DNA from 2 places in the Candidatus Borkfalkia ceftriaxoniphila genome. Region 1 is predicted to be linked to the other one. Evidence: riboswitches for the same ligand, from Rfam matches in the RefSeq annotation. Region 1 holds a riboswitch; the other holds the start of a gene.
The links. A riboswitch is a leader RNA that binds a small molecule or an ion and turns the genes downstream of it on or off. The one in region 1 is predicted to bind cyclic di-GMP.

Region 1 (8,078 bases):
CAGCCGTCGGAAGCGTCGTCCGTGCGCATCGTGAACGAGGGCGAAGGGCACTACGCCTGTTCTGTCAGAGTTCTGGGCGCTACGGGCTATTATCTCGGCGCGTTCGTGGATTTCACGGGACAGCAGAAAATTTCCGATTCCCTTGCGCGGGAGATCGCGGTCATTCTTATCGTGACGGGCGCGGTGGTCGGCGTACTGTTCCTTTTATATTCTTTCTGGGTAGGGCTCAACGAAAATTCGTTCCGCTATTCCTACCGTATCGTTACCGACGCGGACGGGAAAATTATCAGAGCCAACGCGAAATTCAAACAGGATTTCCCCCAGACGGTGGAGATCAAAGAGAACGTGGCGCGGTTCGAAGAAAAGACTTTCAACGCCGTCAAGATTTCCGCGTTCGGCGCCGAGCGCCTGCTCGCGTGCGTCGCGAAAAAACAGACGAACGGCAGGATCCGCCTTTCCGCGAGCGAACTCGCGCTCCCGTACGAATCGGATCTTGAAAATAAAGATCTGATGAAAAACGTGTACGACGTTTTTACAGCCAAGGGCGGGCGCGTTCTGATAGGCACGATCTTTATCGGCAATCTCGCCAATTTCAAGGCGATGTTCGGCACGGAATTCGCCCAAAAAGTCTATGCGAAGATCTTTGCAAAGACCGAGCAGGAATTTACTTACGCCTACGAGATAGACGACAGTCACATCGGTATTCTGTATCCCGAGGGGAAAAAACTTGATAATTTATTGCAGGATATCAAAGACGCGGTGAATTTTATCGATCAGCCCGTTATGATCGACGGCAACCTCGTCAATATCGGCGCGAAATTCGGATTCGCCGTCTGCGACGCGGTCATGGAACGGCGCGATTTCGAGTACGCGGCGATTGCGGCGGACGCCGCGTTAAAGCGCGCTGCGGAAGACAAGATGAACGATTATTTCATCTATCACGAATCCCAGAAAAAACAGTACGCCAAATTTTTCGTGCAATACGATATCCGTAAAATGCTCGACGACGGCGATTTTTACATGGAATATCAGCCGCAGTACAGTCTGAAAGAAAACCGCATTACGGGATTCGAGGCTCTCTTCCGCGTGCGCAACCCGAAAATGAACGTGAGCGCGTATGAGATCATTTCCTATGCCGAGCGTACGGGAAACATGGTCATGCTGGGAGATTTTGTCTTCGATACAAGCATGCGTTTTGCCAAGATCATCGAAGGCAGGGGCGTCACGGTTTCTTTGAACGTTTCGCCAATTCAACTGATGCAGGCGGGCTTTGTCGAGAACTTTTTGAAAATATATCATAAATACGATCTGAAAGCGGGTACGATCTCGGTGGAGATCACCGAATCCTTTCTCATGCACACTTTCGACGAAACGCTCAAAAAATTGCAGATTCTGTGCGAGCAGGGCATTTCTATCCATCTGGACGACTTCGGTACCCAATATTCTTCGCTGTTATATCTGAAAAAACTGCCCATTGCCGCCATTAAGATCGACCGCGAATTTATCAGCGATATCGCGGCCAACGAGTACAGCCGCGCGATCACGCGCATGGTGCTCAATATTACCAAGGAACTGAAACTTTTGAGTATTTCCGAGGGGATCGAAACCAAAGAACAACTTCAGATCTTGCAGGAAATGGGCTGCGACGTCATTCAGGGGTACTTGATCGGACGCTCCGTAAAGGAAGACGCCGCGTTGGAAATGTTGCGAAATTTCAAACCCGAAATTTAAATTTGAGAAATATTTGTCGAAAATTGTGTTGTATATTTGCCCGATCGGGTGTATAATGCACATATAATGAATAAGAAAAGGAGGCAAAGACATGATCCGTCAACTGCTCGCAGGCGCAGAATTGAAACCCGGAGTCGCCATTCTGTTGGTCGTCCTGTTCGTCCTCGTTGCAGCGGCGGCGATGTTTTTCCTCTATCGCGGTATCCGCAAGGACCGAAACCGCTATATCGCGGATAAGTTGAAGATCGGCGAACTTAACAAGGATTCCTTTGACGATTTGATTCTGCGCCGCTTTCATTCCGCGGGCAAAAATACGCATTTCAGCGTCTTTTTCATCGAGATCAACGATGCGAAAAATATCCGCGAATCGTTCGGTGAAAAACAATTCGCAGGCGCGGTCAATACACTCGTCGAACGCCTGTACAGGCTCCTTCCCAAAGGCAGCAAGGTCTGCCTGTACGAATACGACCTTTTGGCGGTTCTCGTCGACGAGGACCTGGATAAAAAAGCGCTCTCCGATCTGGCGTCGTTCTGCCTGTTGGAAGGGCGTAAAACCGTCAGTTTGATCACGCGCGTGCGGCTGGAACTCGATCTGAGCATCGGCGTCAACAGTTACAATGCGTTCAGCGCCAATTTTAACGCGTTCAAGCAGAATCTCGAACTCGCGCTCGCCGTATCCAAAAGAAACGGACTCAATAAATATACGATCTACTCTTCGGAAATCTCCAACAGCGAGAGCGAAGAATATAAATATTATCAGGAGATAAAATCGGCGATCGAGGCGAACGAGTTTACTTTATACTATCAGCCCGTGTATGATTTAAAGAACAATGTTATTTTCGCCTACGAAAGCCTGTTGCGCTGGAATCACAAGACGCTCGGCGTGCTCGCTCCGGGAAAATTTCTGAATATCTTGGAGCAATCGGGCGACATCAACTGGGTCGGAGCGTGGGCGTTCGAACAACTGCTCATCGCGCAGCAGCGTTATAAGCAGAAAAATCCCGATAAAAACGTCACTTTTTCCATGAACCTTTCGCCCAAACAGTTAATGAATCCCAATCTTACCGACGATTTCCGCCGCGTGCTCAAAAAATATAAAGTGCCTGCAAACGAAGTGTGTATGGAGATCGTGGAATTCGCCATGTTCGACAAAATGCCTGAGGTGCACGAAAATATTCAAAAACTCGTACAGTGCGGCTTTCAGATCGCGCTCGACGATTTCGGACTGGAAATGAGTTCTTTGAAGCGGTTGGAAAATCTGCAGGTCAACTGGGTAAAACTCGACCGCTCGTTTATCGACGAAGCGAAAGACGACCTTTTGATCGGAGGCGTGGCAAACTCGCTGGTCGGCTACGCGGAAAAGAACGATTTCCGTATCATCGCCGAGGGGATCGAGGACGACGTAACGCTGGATTTTATCAAGGAACTTTCGATCCCGTACGGGCAGGGCTATTATTTCGGCAAGCCCAAGGCGCCCGCGGAATACGATATTTGAGTTTTTTCGAATAAAATTTAAAAGTACTTGACAATTTTATAATAATATTCTATAATTAGAATAAGTTAAAAGCAAAGTATCCAAAAGGGTATGACGCAAAGCTAAGAGCCTAAGTCGCAAGATATGGTTGTCAGTTGCCAAAACATTCTATGATGTTTTGGCAATTTTTTTTTCATAAAATCATTTGATCATTCGGGGAGTCGTGCTATGAAATGGTTAAAGCGTCTGCAAATGATGCGCATATCAAAAATCGTAATAGCCGTTTCGCTTGCACTTTCCGTTATTTTTGCGGGCTTTACGATCTACGGGAACAAAGTCGGCAATTTTATCATCAATGTTTCCAACGACGGCGCGCATATTGCCGCGACCATGAAAGAGGATCTGTCCGATCTGTCCTCCCGCCTGTCCGTTTCGGGACTGGAAGGGCAGGGCGCCACCACATATGAAGATATTCCCCGCTCGATCGCCAGGGGGATCGGAAACAAGAGCGACACCGTATATCAGACCTATATGGCATTCAGTTTTTATCTGGTCAACAAGACCGAACGCTCGGTGGATTACGACATGAGCCTGAACGTCGTCGACAGCGTCGGCAGGGCGATCGATATCATGCGCGTCATGATCATCGAAGGCGACGCGGAAGGCGGCGATATATACGCCAATCCCGAAGCGAGCGAAGAGGGCGAAAACTGGCTGAAACAGCACACTTCATACGAAACGATCGCATTTATTTCCGAAAAACAACTGATGGCGAAGCGGGTGACCGATTTTCAGCCCGAAGACAAAGTGAAATACACGATCGTCATCTGGGTGGAAGGTTGGGATATGGACTGCACCGACGAGCGGCTGCAAGACCGTATTAAAATGAAACTGGACTTTTACGCGTATTAAGGTTGCTACGGGCGACGCCCGTAAAAATATTATGAAATGATCAAAGGAGAGATATCTTATGAAAGCAACAAAAAAACTGATCGGCGCTTTGGCGGCGTTGGTCATAGCGATCGCCGTAGCCACGGGCTCCACTTTCGCCTGGTTCACGACAAATCAGAAAGTTACGGTGGAAAGTTTGGACTTACAGGTTACTTCCGGTAACGACGATCTGCAAATCGCGTTGGGCAAACCGACGAGCGCTACGGATTGGTCGAATTTGAAGTTCGGGCGTAAAATTTTATCTGCGGATGTTTTGAAGGATAAAACGATTTCGCTCGACGCTTTGACGAGCGCCGATACGGATCACAACGGCGTGGAATTGAAAGATAAAGAGAACTCTGCGGCTGGTGAGGGTTCTTATTTGGAATTCGACCTCTCATTTTATTCAAATAAAGGCTTGAGCGTATTGCTCGGAAATACTGCCGAGGTTGCTGTTAAAGACACAGCCGTGCAAGCGCATCAGATTTTCGCCTGGGACGATTCGATTACGGAAGCAACCTATGGGCAAGCCGTTGCAAAAGGTGCGAGAATCGAGGCGAGAGCCGCGCACGCATCGCGTATCGCGTTCGTTACGGGCAGCGGGGACTCTGCGACGGGAAAAGTTTGGGCGCCTTTCGAAACGACGGCAAACGGCGGTAACGATACGACGCAAGCCGGGTTCTATAAGGGCAACCTTGCCGCGGCGTACTATAATTATTCGTTAGGCGTCTCCGAATCAATAGCTCAGACAGTTGCTAAAAATGTAATATTGCCGTTGACGAATGACAGTACATATGCTTCTACGAGTGAGATCTTGATTCTTGAAAAACCCGCGGCTGAAACTGCAAGTATTTATTACGGCACCGTAACTGTGAAAGTTTGGCTGGAAGGCACGGACGGCGATTGCCTTAATTCCATCTTCGAAGACAAAATGACTGTTATGTTAAATCTTACGGGTATTATGAAGTCCGGTTCGTAAATCTAAATATTTACAAAACCAGGCAATCACAAAAAGCGGGCGATGTTCGTCCGCCTTTTGTGATTGCGATCATTGCGGTTGTGTTTATTTCACGCGCGAAAAAAGTAACAAAGGTGTATTATGCGTAACAAAAAAGTAATCAATATCGTCGTAAACGTCATCGTAGCCATTATTCTGGTGTTCGTTTTTATTCTCACGCTCAATATCATTCTGTCGGGGGATAAAGGTTACACTTCGATTTTCGGCACCGCTTACGTATCGGTGGAAAGCAATTCGATGAAGGGCGATAAAGCCGATAACTTCCAGAAGGGCGATCTTCTGAAAATCAAGATCCTCGATGAAGAAGAAAAGAAAAATTTGCAGCCGGGCGATGTGATCACTTTTTGGGACAATACCATCGTGGATAATCAACTGGTACTGAATTCGCATAGGATTATCAAGGTCGAGAAGCAGTCGGATGGCTCGGTAAGATACGAAACCAAGGGCGACAATAATCTCGATGCCGATAAAATGCTTATACCCGACGTAACCATCGTCGGTATCTACGAGGGCAAGATCGGCGGACTTGGCAACGTCGTTTCCTGGTTTCACTCTTCCACGGGCTTTTTTGTGTGCATCGTGCTCCCCGCGTTTTTGATCGTGGCGTATTTTGCGTTCAATCTGGTCATGGTGCTTCGCGAGAGGAACAAAGTCAGCGACGAAACGAAAAAAGAACGACTGCGGCAAGAACTCTTAGAGGAACTTCGCGCGGAAGGTAAACTATCTGTCGGAAATGACGACGAAATTTCGGAACCGGATAACAAGGATCAGGATTAACGACATCGGGGCGGCATGCGTCCGCCCGTAGGGAGGCGCCGTCTGGTATGGCTGAATTTGCGAAATACTACGTGGATTTTTTGTGGAACGCGCTGCAAAATATCTGGAACTTTATCTATTCCATTCTCTACGCGTTTTACAAGATCGTCGTTCTCGATACGATCAATTATTTCAAGGCGCTGGGCGCAGTTGTAGGCAATTTCGACGTACTCGGTTGGATCTGCCTTATTTTGGTTTCTCTCGTCAATATCGCGCTCGTCTTTTTTATCGTATATCGCTTGGTCCAACTCATCCGCCGATATATCGTTTACCGCGGCAAAGAAGTGGAAAAAGACAAACTGATGGAGGAGATCGCCCGCTTGCACGAACAGGCGGAAGAACTCGTCAAAGAAAAAAATCAGATTTTCGCGCTCAAAGTGGGCAATCAGATTTCCGAAGGCTATGTCCCGAACGACGCGCTCGCCGTCACCTCGGACGAGGGGACGGGCGGCAATCGGGAAGCGAGCCGATTTACGAAACTGATCAACCTCGACGAAAAGTACGGGCGCAATCCCAATATCATCTTTATGTCGGATACCGACATGATCTCCTTGCAGGATATCGTGAAAAGATTTGTCGATTTCGCCGCGTCGCAACTCCAACTCTACTATACCGAAGATACGATCCGACTGTTTTTCGCAGGCCTTGCGACTTCCAAAATCATTATTTTAGAGGGCATCTCGGGTACGGGTAAAACAAGCCTTCCCTACGCAATGGGCAAGTTTTTCAACAACAATACGTCCATCGTTTCCGTGCAGCCGTCCTGGCGCGACCGCGCGGAACTTGTCGGATATTTCAACGAATTTACCAAAAAGTTCAACGAAACGGACTTTTTGAACAGCCTTTACGAAACGACGCTGCGCGAAGATCCCAATTTTATCGTACTCGACGAAATGAACCTCGCGCGTATCGAATACTACTTCGCGGATTTTTTATCCATTATGGAAATGCCCGATATAGCGGAATGGAAGATCGATCTCATCTCGTCGCCCTCTCCGACCGACCCGAAAAACGTCATTTACGGAAAACTTTTGGTGCCGCAGAACGTCTGGTTCGTGGGCACGGCGAACAACGACGATTCCACCTTTACCATCACCGACAAGGTGTACGACCGCGCCATCGCGCTCGAACTCAATCAGAAAGCTGATTACTTCGATGCGCCCATGACCGAAAGTTTCAACTGCACGTTCAATTATCTGGAATCCCTGTTCGACAGGGCGTACAAAGAATATGAGATTTCCGATAAGAATATTGCGCTCATCAAAGATCTGGACGCCTTTATACAGTCGAAATTCAAGATCAGTTTCGGCAACCGTATCATGAAACAGTTGAAACTGTTCGTTCCCGCTTACATGGCTTGCGGCGGTACGGAGTCGGGCGGCATCGATTTCATCGTCACGAGCAAGATCTTACGCAAATTCAATTCGCTCAACCTGCCGTTTCTGACCAAAGAGTTGCAGGAACTTATCGCTTACTTCGACCGAAAGTTCGGCAAGGGCACGATGAAATATTCCATCGCGTACATTCGTGAATTGCAAAAAGTGAACTGACCGCGAAGGAGAAACGGGCATGGACAAAGAATATCTTCAGAATTTTATGGAAAAAATGCGCGGCGGCGGATTGTTGTACGACAATTTTTACAAGGCGCTGCGCGGCGGGAAGAACGAAGTATTCCATAACGTCGTGTCCGAGGCGGTCACTCTCGACGACAGTTGGATCCTGACGCTGGAAGGCGCGCTGCATTCCATCGAACAGATCGCGCGCAATCCCCGCAAATTCATCATCGACGAAGAACTGATCGTTGACGTGGAGCGCGCGCGTCGCACCAACGCAAAGACGATACGTCATCTCGCCTCCAACACGAAAAATATTCAAAGCATTTCCGAAAGCGGGGAGGTGCGCCCCAAAAAACTTTTGACGACCGAGATGCAGGAAGATCTCGCCATATACGAGAACCGTTTTGTGTGCGCACTCGTACAGAGGCTCGTGACTTTTGTCGAACAGCGCTACAACGATATCAACGGCAAAATGCACATGTACGATATCACCAACGTGAATTTGAGATCGAATTTTCATTACGGCGAAAGCGAGGTGGAATGCGGACTTTTC
Region 2 (8,078 bases), on a different contig from region 1:
AGGGTTATATCATGACCGCATTCGGCGACGCGGGCGACCGAATATTCGGAACGAAATAATAAAAAAGACGCTTTGAAAAAGCGTCTTTTTTTATTTCTATTCGTCATGTTTGTGCGGCACGTCGCCCACGATCTTGGACTCGCCCGCGGATTTTTTTTCGGAAGGAAGTTTTTCTTCTTCGATTTCACCTACGATCTTCTCGCCTTTTTTGCGTTTGCGCAACGAATCGAATTTATTGAGAAACCAACGCTCGATCTTATCTCCTTTCTTATACAGGAAGATAAACAAAACGATCACTGCGACGCCTATAATCGCCCACGATAAAAGACCCCACCAGGTATTGTACGGAATAATACTGCCGTTGAGCGAATAACTCGTCATCACGATTCCCAATGCCCTTGTGATCAGTATCATGATGATAAAAAAAGGCCATGTCATCGTGGAAAGCCCCGCGACGAAACACAGAACGTCATCGGGAAACATTGGAAGAAGGAACATTGCGGTGAGCACCGCCTTATCCTTACCCTTGATCTTCAAAAGCCACGAATCGAGCGTCTCTTTTCCCACGAGCCATGCGGCGGCGCGATAACCGAGAACTTTGCCGATAAAGAAACCGACCAGCGAGCCGAGAACGATGCCGATATAACTGTAAATGATACATTCGAGCGGCCCGAACAGAGCCACGCCCGCCCCCACGGTGACCACGGAGGGAATGGGTAGGACGACGACCTGTAAAAACTGGATCACGATAAAACAAATAGGCGCCCAGACGCCCGTCTGTTCGATCCATAGCCGCAGATCGTCCACACTGTCGATCTTATCCAACACGCCCGTGACCTGCAATATATACACCCCGAGCAGGAATACGGCGGCAAGCCCCAGCGCCGTGAGCAGAAGTTTATACACGGCCTCTTTATTCGTCAGAAAAAAGGCAAAACAAAGCCCCGTACAGATCACTTCCGCTGCAACCAGAGAAGACGTGATCACGGTATTGTATTTGTAGAGCACGCCGCTTTTGAAATAGCGCATGCACAGAATCGTAAAGACGATCGAAATTGCGCCGAAAAGTACGATCGACGCGGTTGTAATCCATTTTTTCGCTTTTTTATTCACGATAGCCGTTAAATGCTCCATATACCTTATTATATATAATATTAACAAAGAATATTAAATAAAACGATAAGATATAATTAATTTTTCGTTATATTTGTAAATTTTTGATCGCCGCACGCGCCAGTTCGTCGCAGCGGTTATTATATGCGTTGTCGGCGTGTCCCTTGACTTTGATAAACCGTACTTCATGCGATTCGGTCAGATCGTACAGTCTTTGCCACAGATCGCTGTTGGCGACTTCTTTGCCGTCCGCCTTGCGCCAGCCGTTGCGGATCCAGCCTTCCAGCCAATTTTGCGTAAAGGCGTTCACCGTATAAGCCGAATCGCTGTATATGTTGACGCGGCACTTTTCTTTCAGACACTCCAATCCCGCGATCACCGCATAAATTTCCATGCGGTTGTTGGTCGTAAGAGGTTCGCCCCCGCTGATTTCTTTTTCCAGCCCTTTGTAAATAAGGATGGCTCCGTATCCGCCCGCTCCGGGATTACCCGAACAGGCGCCGTCCGTATAAAGTTCCACTTGTTTCATAGACTACTCGGACAATTCCTCCGCGCGTCTGACGCAAGCGGAAACGGCGCGGTCGATCACTCCTTCCAGATCGTCTTTTTCAAAAGATTCGACCGCCTGTATCGTAGTACCGCCTTTACTGCATACCGCCGAAACCAACTCACGCAGCGTCTTATCCTGCGAATGCGCGACCATTTCCGCGCCGCCCGCCACGGTGGAAACCGCCAGCGTTTTCGCTTCGTCTTCCGTCAGCCCCTGCCTGATTCCGGCCTTTACGAGTCCTTCGATGAAGAGATACACGTAAGCGGGGCCGCTTCCGCTGATGCCCGTCACCGCGTTGAGTTTATCCTCTTTGATCAAAAGCAGATTGCCGATATTATTGAAAATCGAACTGATAAACTCGCAGTCGTCGGCAGAAGATGAAAATTCGGAAAGGTCGAGCGCGGTCATGCCCTCGCCCACCGAACAGGGAAGGTTAGGCATTGCGCGCGCGATGCGGATACCGCTGCCGAACAGCGCGTCGCGGATCTTATCTTTTTTCACGCCCGCCATAATGCTGATCACCTTTTCGACGGGAATCCCGTGCAAAGACTTCGCAACGTCCAAGAAATTCTGCGGTTTGACCGCAAACAGTACATATTCGCAGTTCTCCGCTACGTCTCTGCAATCGGTGGTCGTGTTTACGTCGAGATATTCCAAACTATCGAGCGCTTTTTGCGACACGTCCGCGACAAGGACTTTTCTGGCACGCAAAAAATCGGACAGAATAGCGCCCTTCAGAATAGCCTGTGCCATAAAGCCGCCGCCGATCACGCCGAGTTTAAACTGTTTTTTCATACAAAACTCCTTTTATAATGCGAAAATTGTTTGACTAAAATGAAATTATGTTATATAATTAGAAGGCTTTTAGGGGAGTGGCTCAATGGTAGAGTAGCGGTCTCCAAAACCGTAGGTTGCGTGTTCGAATCGCGTCTCCCCTGCCACGGCTCTCAAATCACGATAATTTGTGGTTTGAGAGTTTTTTTATACAAGAAAATGCAAACTTTTTATGACTCTTGTCTTTTTATTTTATATCAACAGTCCGAAAAAGTCAATCAAACGAAGAATGCAACCTTAATCTTATCTATACGAAAAGAGAAACCGTTACGGTTTCTCTTTTTCGTAGGATTGAGATATCGTTAATTTTGTACGGGACTCCATACGGCGTAAAGCGTGATGCAGGTTACGGCGATGGAAAAATCGTATTCAAATACGCGGCTTTTTCCGTGCTTTCGTGCTTGATTTCATCTATCGTCGGGCTGCTCGTCGGAATTTTTTTACTTCCTCACGCTATATTCCCCGCTTTTTCCGGCGAGTTGTTTATGCCCGCTCTTGCGAGCACCTTCACCCCGTTTCCGGTCTTTGGGCATCGCTCTTTCCGCTACAAAGCGCATTTTATAATGACCGTCGTATGCGTTGCAGGATCTACCGCGCTGGTCTTTGCAGGTTTTTCCCTTTTGAACGTATCAAAAGGCAACGGTTCAATCGCAATGATTTCCGCATTTATCATCGCTTTTGCCCTATTATTGTGCGTATTCGTCATTTACAATCTCACGAATATGAACATCGGCGAACGCAAACGGGAGATCGCCACACTGAAAGTGCTCGGTTATCGCGACGGCGAGGTGACGGGTTATATCTACCGCGAAATATTTATCATGGCGTTCATCGGCGCCCTTTTAGGAATTCCTCTCGGCTGCGCGCTCGTCGGTTTCGTATTCGCTTACCTCGATTACGGATCGTTGGCGGATATAAAATGGTGGTCATTCGTTTTATCTGCCGCCGTCGTACTCGTGTTTATCGGTTTAGTCGATCTGCTTTTGTCACATAAGATCCGCGCCGTAGATATGACATCTTCTCTCAAATCCATAGATTAAGTTGACTTTGCACGACAATTATTTTCCGAAAGCATTGACTTTTTTTATTGAATATGCTATGATGATATCAAATTATAATGTAAAAGCAAACTCGCGGGAAACCCGAGGACGCAAAGCTATGGGTCTACGTCTTCGAAAAAAAGGATAAGACAGCCGGTTGCCATGAAGCACTTTTTCGTTTCATGGCTTTTTTATTTATTGGGATTCGGGAATACGTCTATGATCAAAGGCAGTACAAAAAAACTGATTTTCGCGGCGGCGGCTCTTTTCGTCAGCCTGTGCCTGGTTTTCGGCGCGGTTTTTGCCTGGTTCACCACGTCCGATTCCGTGGGCACGGACGGTCTTGACTTCGGCGTTACAGGCGACGACAGCAACGGCGTAACGATTACCAGCATCAACGGCGCGAAACCCGACGAAAAAATCATTCTTTATCCCGAAGGAACGTTGACAGTCGGACTGAAAATTACGGACGACATCAAAAATTTCGGCGTTAAACTTGCCGCAGACGCAAGGGATGACAATTTTAATGCGTTTTTTGCCGCAAGAGAAGATCTTCTTTTCGGCGTTTACGAAAAAGGCGAAATTATTTCCGACGCGAGCGGAAACACGGCGGAATACTGGCGCAATTTCGACGCGGCCGCGCCGCTTTCTTCTCTCAGCGAAACCGAGCGGCTCTCCGCGCAAGTCGGATTTTTACACGAATTCGCCCTTCAAAATTCTCTGCATGACGCGATGCAACTCGTTGCCGTCGTAAACGAAAAGAAATATCCCTTGATAAAGGAAAACGACAACGAGATCTATCGCAATTCCGAGTTGACGGTTCTTGCAAGCGCTACGGAGTTCACTCTTTACGTACAATTCGGAACCAACGGCTTTACGCCTGAAATTCAACTGCCCCCCGATGTCCTTCCGCATTTTGAAAGCGGAACCTATCGCGCGCTCAATTATAATTGTTTTCTCAATCACGAAATCAAATTGTCGTTTGAAAACGGCAACGTATAATATTGGTGCCATGAAAAAATTAACCGCTTCAATTAAATCATTGATCGTTCTGCTACTCGTCTGCTGCCTCTCGGCGGTCGGCGTGGTTTTTGCATTTCTAAATCAATCCGTTCATCGCGGCTACCCCGTTCATATTCAGGGCACGAATATTTCATTCAAACTAAACGGAAAAAATTATCTCGATCAGATAGGCGAATCGGAATTGGGGCTTTACAAAAACCGTTCGCAGGAAGTAGACGTGCAAGTGGAAGTCACGGGGTCGGACAGCGTCGTCGCCGATTACCGCGTTTCTTTCGAACTCGAAACGGACGGCTCCGACGCGGACGTAAAACTTTCGCAGGCGATCGAGGTTTACGCTTTGCGCGGCGCTCGCTACGAATTTATCTGTATGCTCGATCAGATCGGCAAAACGGATGACGGCGGCGCCCCCTTCTATACGTTCGGCGGTCAAATGGTGACCAATTACAGCCATTCTTTGCCCTTTTGTTTCGTCTACTCGGGCGAAACCTCCGCAGAGTACGACGAAATAGCCCAAAACGGCGGTTTTACGCTGCGCGCCGAGGCGACCGCCGATATCGCGGGCTCCTCCGCCGATTATGTATTCGCGACCGACAACGATACTTTTGCCGATCATTTTACCGGGCAGGACTCCGTAAACAAGACGATCGTTTTGACGGACGATATCGAAGTTGCCGCCGCGCTCGTATCCAAAGGAAAAGTCGGCATCGATCTGAACGGTCACACGCTCACCCTCCATGCGGATCTGAAAATTTCCTACTCGACGGGAACGGAGGGGCTCGGGATAATCAACGGCAAGACGGGCGGCGGCATTGCGGGCACGGGGCGTTACAAAATTTCGGGAAACGACTGTTATCTCATTGACGACGCCCTTGTTGCGAAAATCGATTATCCCGTCGACGATACAAATGCGGAAAGTATATTCGGCAGCCTTTCATCTATTCTGGATACGCGGCTGAAATCGCTAGATAACGAAAAGCCCTATTATCACGAAGACGATCTCTCAGCGCTCTTCGACGGGCTGAACTTCTATCGGGATTATAAGGAATTTTCAGTCTCTTACGGCAAAGATTCCGTGATCGGCACAGTCACGAACGCCGACGGCACGTCGTACACGGGCATCGTGCCCGACCCGCATAAGACTTCGCGCTACGCCTATTCGATCACCCTATCCTATCAAAACAGTTACGGCAAAACTTTTGGCGGCTACATCAACGTTTTGGGCAGCAGTTTGAAATCGATCGCCGACGATCTGATGACGGCGCTGCCCGCCTGCATTGATTCTTCCGTATTCCTGCGTTCCTACGATACAAGAACCGCGAGCCATATCGAATGGATCGTGGACGACGCCATGGATGGATTTTTATTCAATTCTTTGGGTACGTACCGCCCGAACGGTTCAAGCGGACTGATCGACAAAGCAGAAACTTTCCGCGACAGAGGCGTCGGAATCTACATTAAATTATCAAAAGGCGCGCAAACGGAAGTTTTCTATTACGAAAGAAACGCGGAAATACTTTCCGCGTCAGAGCGTACCGCGCTCTGTTACGAGAACGAGCCCATCGTGTTGCGTCAAAAGGGTCTGGACAATTCGGGAATTGATACCCTCTACGACTTTTACGACGCGATCTCGCGGACTTATCGGCAGAAAGCCGAGATCTCGGGAGTATCCGTAAAGTTGCTGCATTCGGATACGGCGTCGTCCTATCTGTCCGTCGCGACGAGCGCGAGCGACGCGAATTTTGCGACCGTATCCATTGCCGGCCGCGCGTCCATTCCGCAAAACTATGCGGGCGAAGCGGAAATCGAAATTACGTTTACCTATGCCGACGGCAAGAGCCATACCCTCCGGACCGCGGTCAGCGTGCTCGGAGAACTCGCTTACGTCACGCGTTACGACGTTTCTTACCGCCTGCAAAATTCCTTTTCGAACAACGCATATATCGACGGCGATGCGTATTATTTCTACGCGCCCGGCGCTTTACAGCCGCGCGCAGACGGCAAGAGCGTACAGGTGCTCGTCGATTATGAAGCCGAACAGTCCGCGCAAGGATTTGTCATTATAACGTATGAATACGTGCCCATTCGAGCCGAAGACATACAGGATCAAATTGCCTATTTCATCAAAGAAGGCGAAAAATACAGTCTGTATCAAGGCGAAATTTCTCCGCTGCCCGACAGCGTAACTCTGTACGAACGCCGCGCGAATATAGAAATATTGCCCTCTCGCATTCCTACGCTGGACGAAACGACCGTTTTCTTTACGTCTACTCTCTATACGCTGCACGCCGACGGAACACCCTATACCGACGATAACGGGAATAAGTTATACTACGACGCCGTGACGGATACGGCCGCGCCGCTGCAATATAAATTGACGCTTACCGTACAGGGAATTATTCAGAACAGCGACGCGCATATCTCGGATTATTCCCTTTATACCATGCTCCGCGACTGTTTCGACGCAAACAAAGACGGGATCATCAGCAGCGGCGAGGCGCAGGCGGATTGGAACCAGGTGCTCGCGCGCGGTTCCTCTTATGCAAAATCGGTTACCGTCAACGGCACCGTTTTTCGCTATCTGGACTTTTCGGGCGTAAACTTCTCCTCTTTAAAGGGAATAGAATATTTCGTAAATTTGCAGGGGCTCTCTTTCGCCTCCTCGTCGATCACCGATATCGCCTGTCTTTCTTCGCTTACACAATTGAATTATTTAGACCTTTCCGACAATGCGATCACGGATATTTCCGCTTTCGCTTATTCGGATGCGTTGCAATATCTGAATCTTGCGGACAATCAGATTACGAGTATCGAGGCTCTTCGATATCTCCCCGCTCTAGAAACGCTCGATCTGACCAACAACAAAATCACGGATTTCGATCCTCTGACCGTAACGGATTCTTTAATATCTCTGACGCTGACGGGTATGAAGAACGCAAACGGGCAGACGTTCGACAACGACCCCGCGACGTTGTATTCCCTCGCGACCATTCAGATCAACAATCCTACCGTAACGTTCGTTTACGATCAAAACATTTTGATCGGACCTTCCGCCCTAATCGCCGCGAAAGTCATTCACGACGTCGAAGAAATTAACCGCGTCAACCAGACGCTCTACCTCCCCACTACCTATTATTATTCGGACGGCAGCGAAATTTTCGCCTATAAACTGAATTGGTTTGCCGACGACACGCAGACCAATCTTATCTTTCAATACACCGACGGCGAGTACAGCGGTTATACCGTCAGCGCACCGCTCTTTGAAAAACAGGTGACTATACGCCTGCAAATCCATTTGCCGAACAGCACGAATTATTACACGGTCAGCCGTTCTTTTACGCTGACGCTCGAAACTTCCGCCTCGAATCACGACCAGGCGTACGTCTATGACCCGTCCGTGCAGTATTATATCCCCGCGGAAGAGGCGTTTCCCGATTTGGCGCTCCGCAATAAGGTATTCGACACCTTCAATAAAATCACCGGGCAGACGATCGAGATCAAATTAAAAGACGGCTCCGTGA

Region 2: linked by a shared signal. The riboswitch ahead of ESZ91_RS11410 (hypothetical protein) and the one ahead of ESZ91_RS09935 (hypothetical protein) in region 1 are both predicted to bind cyclic di-GMP.

The regions. Positions count from the first base shown of each region.
Region 1 is NZ_SDOZ01000004.1:5,297-13,374, forward strand. It holds gene ESZ91_RS09925 (EAL domain-containing protein) at 1-1,731, shown strand, start outside; gene ESZ91_RS09930 (EAL domain-containing protein) at 1,823-3,226, shown strand; cyclic di-GMP riboswitch class I at 3,287-3,368, shown strand; gene ESZ91_RS09935 (hypothetical protein) at 3,434-4,117, shown strand; gene ESZ91_RS09940 (hypothetical protein) at 4,176-5,114, shown strand; gene ESZ91_RS09945 (signal peptidase I) at 5,235-5,930, shown strand; gene ESZ91_RS09950 (hypothetical protein) at 5,978-7,519, shown strand; gene ESZ91_RS09955 (DUF2357 domain-containing protein) at 7,539-8,078, shown strand, end outside.
Region 2 is NZ_SDOZ01000005.1:148,698-156,775, forward strand. It holds gene upp (uracil phosphoribosyltransferase) at 1-59, shown strand, start outside; gene ESZ91_RS11385 (TVP38/TMEM64 family protein) at 97-1,134, opposite strand; gene rnhA (ribonuclease HI) at 1,202-1,642, opposite strand; gene proC (pyrroline-5-carboxylate reductase) at 1,646-2,458, opposite strand; tRNA gene ESZ91_RS11400 (tRNA-Trp) at 2,530-2,604, shown strand; gene ESZ91_RS11405 (ABC transporter permease) at 3,061-3,537, shown strand; cyclic di-GMP riboswitch class I at 3,612-3,702, shown strand; gene ESZ91_RS11410 (hypothetical protein) at 3,757-4,539, shown strand; gene ESZ91_RS11415 (leucine-rich repeat domain-containing protein) at 4,622-8,078, shown strand, end outside.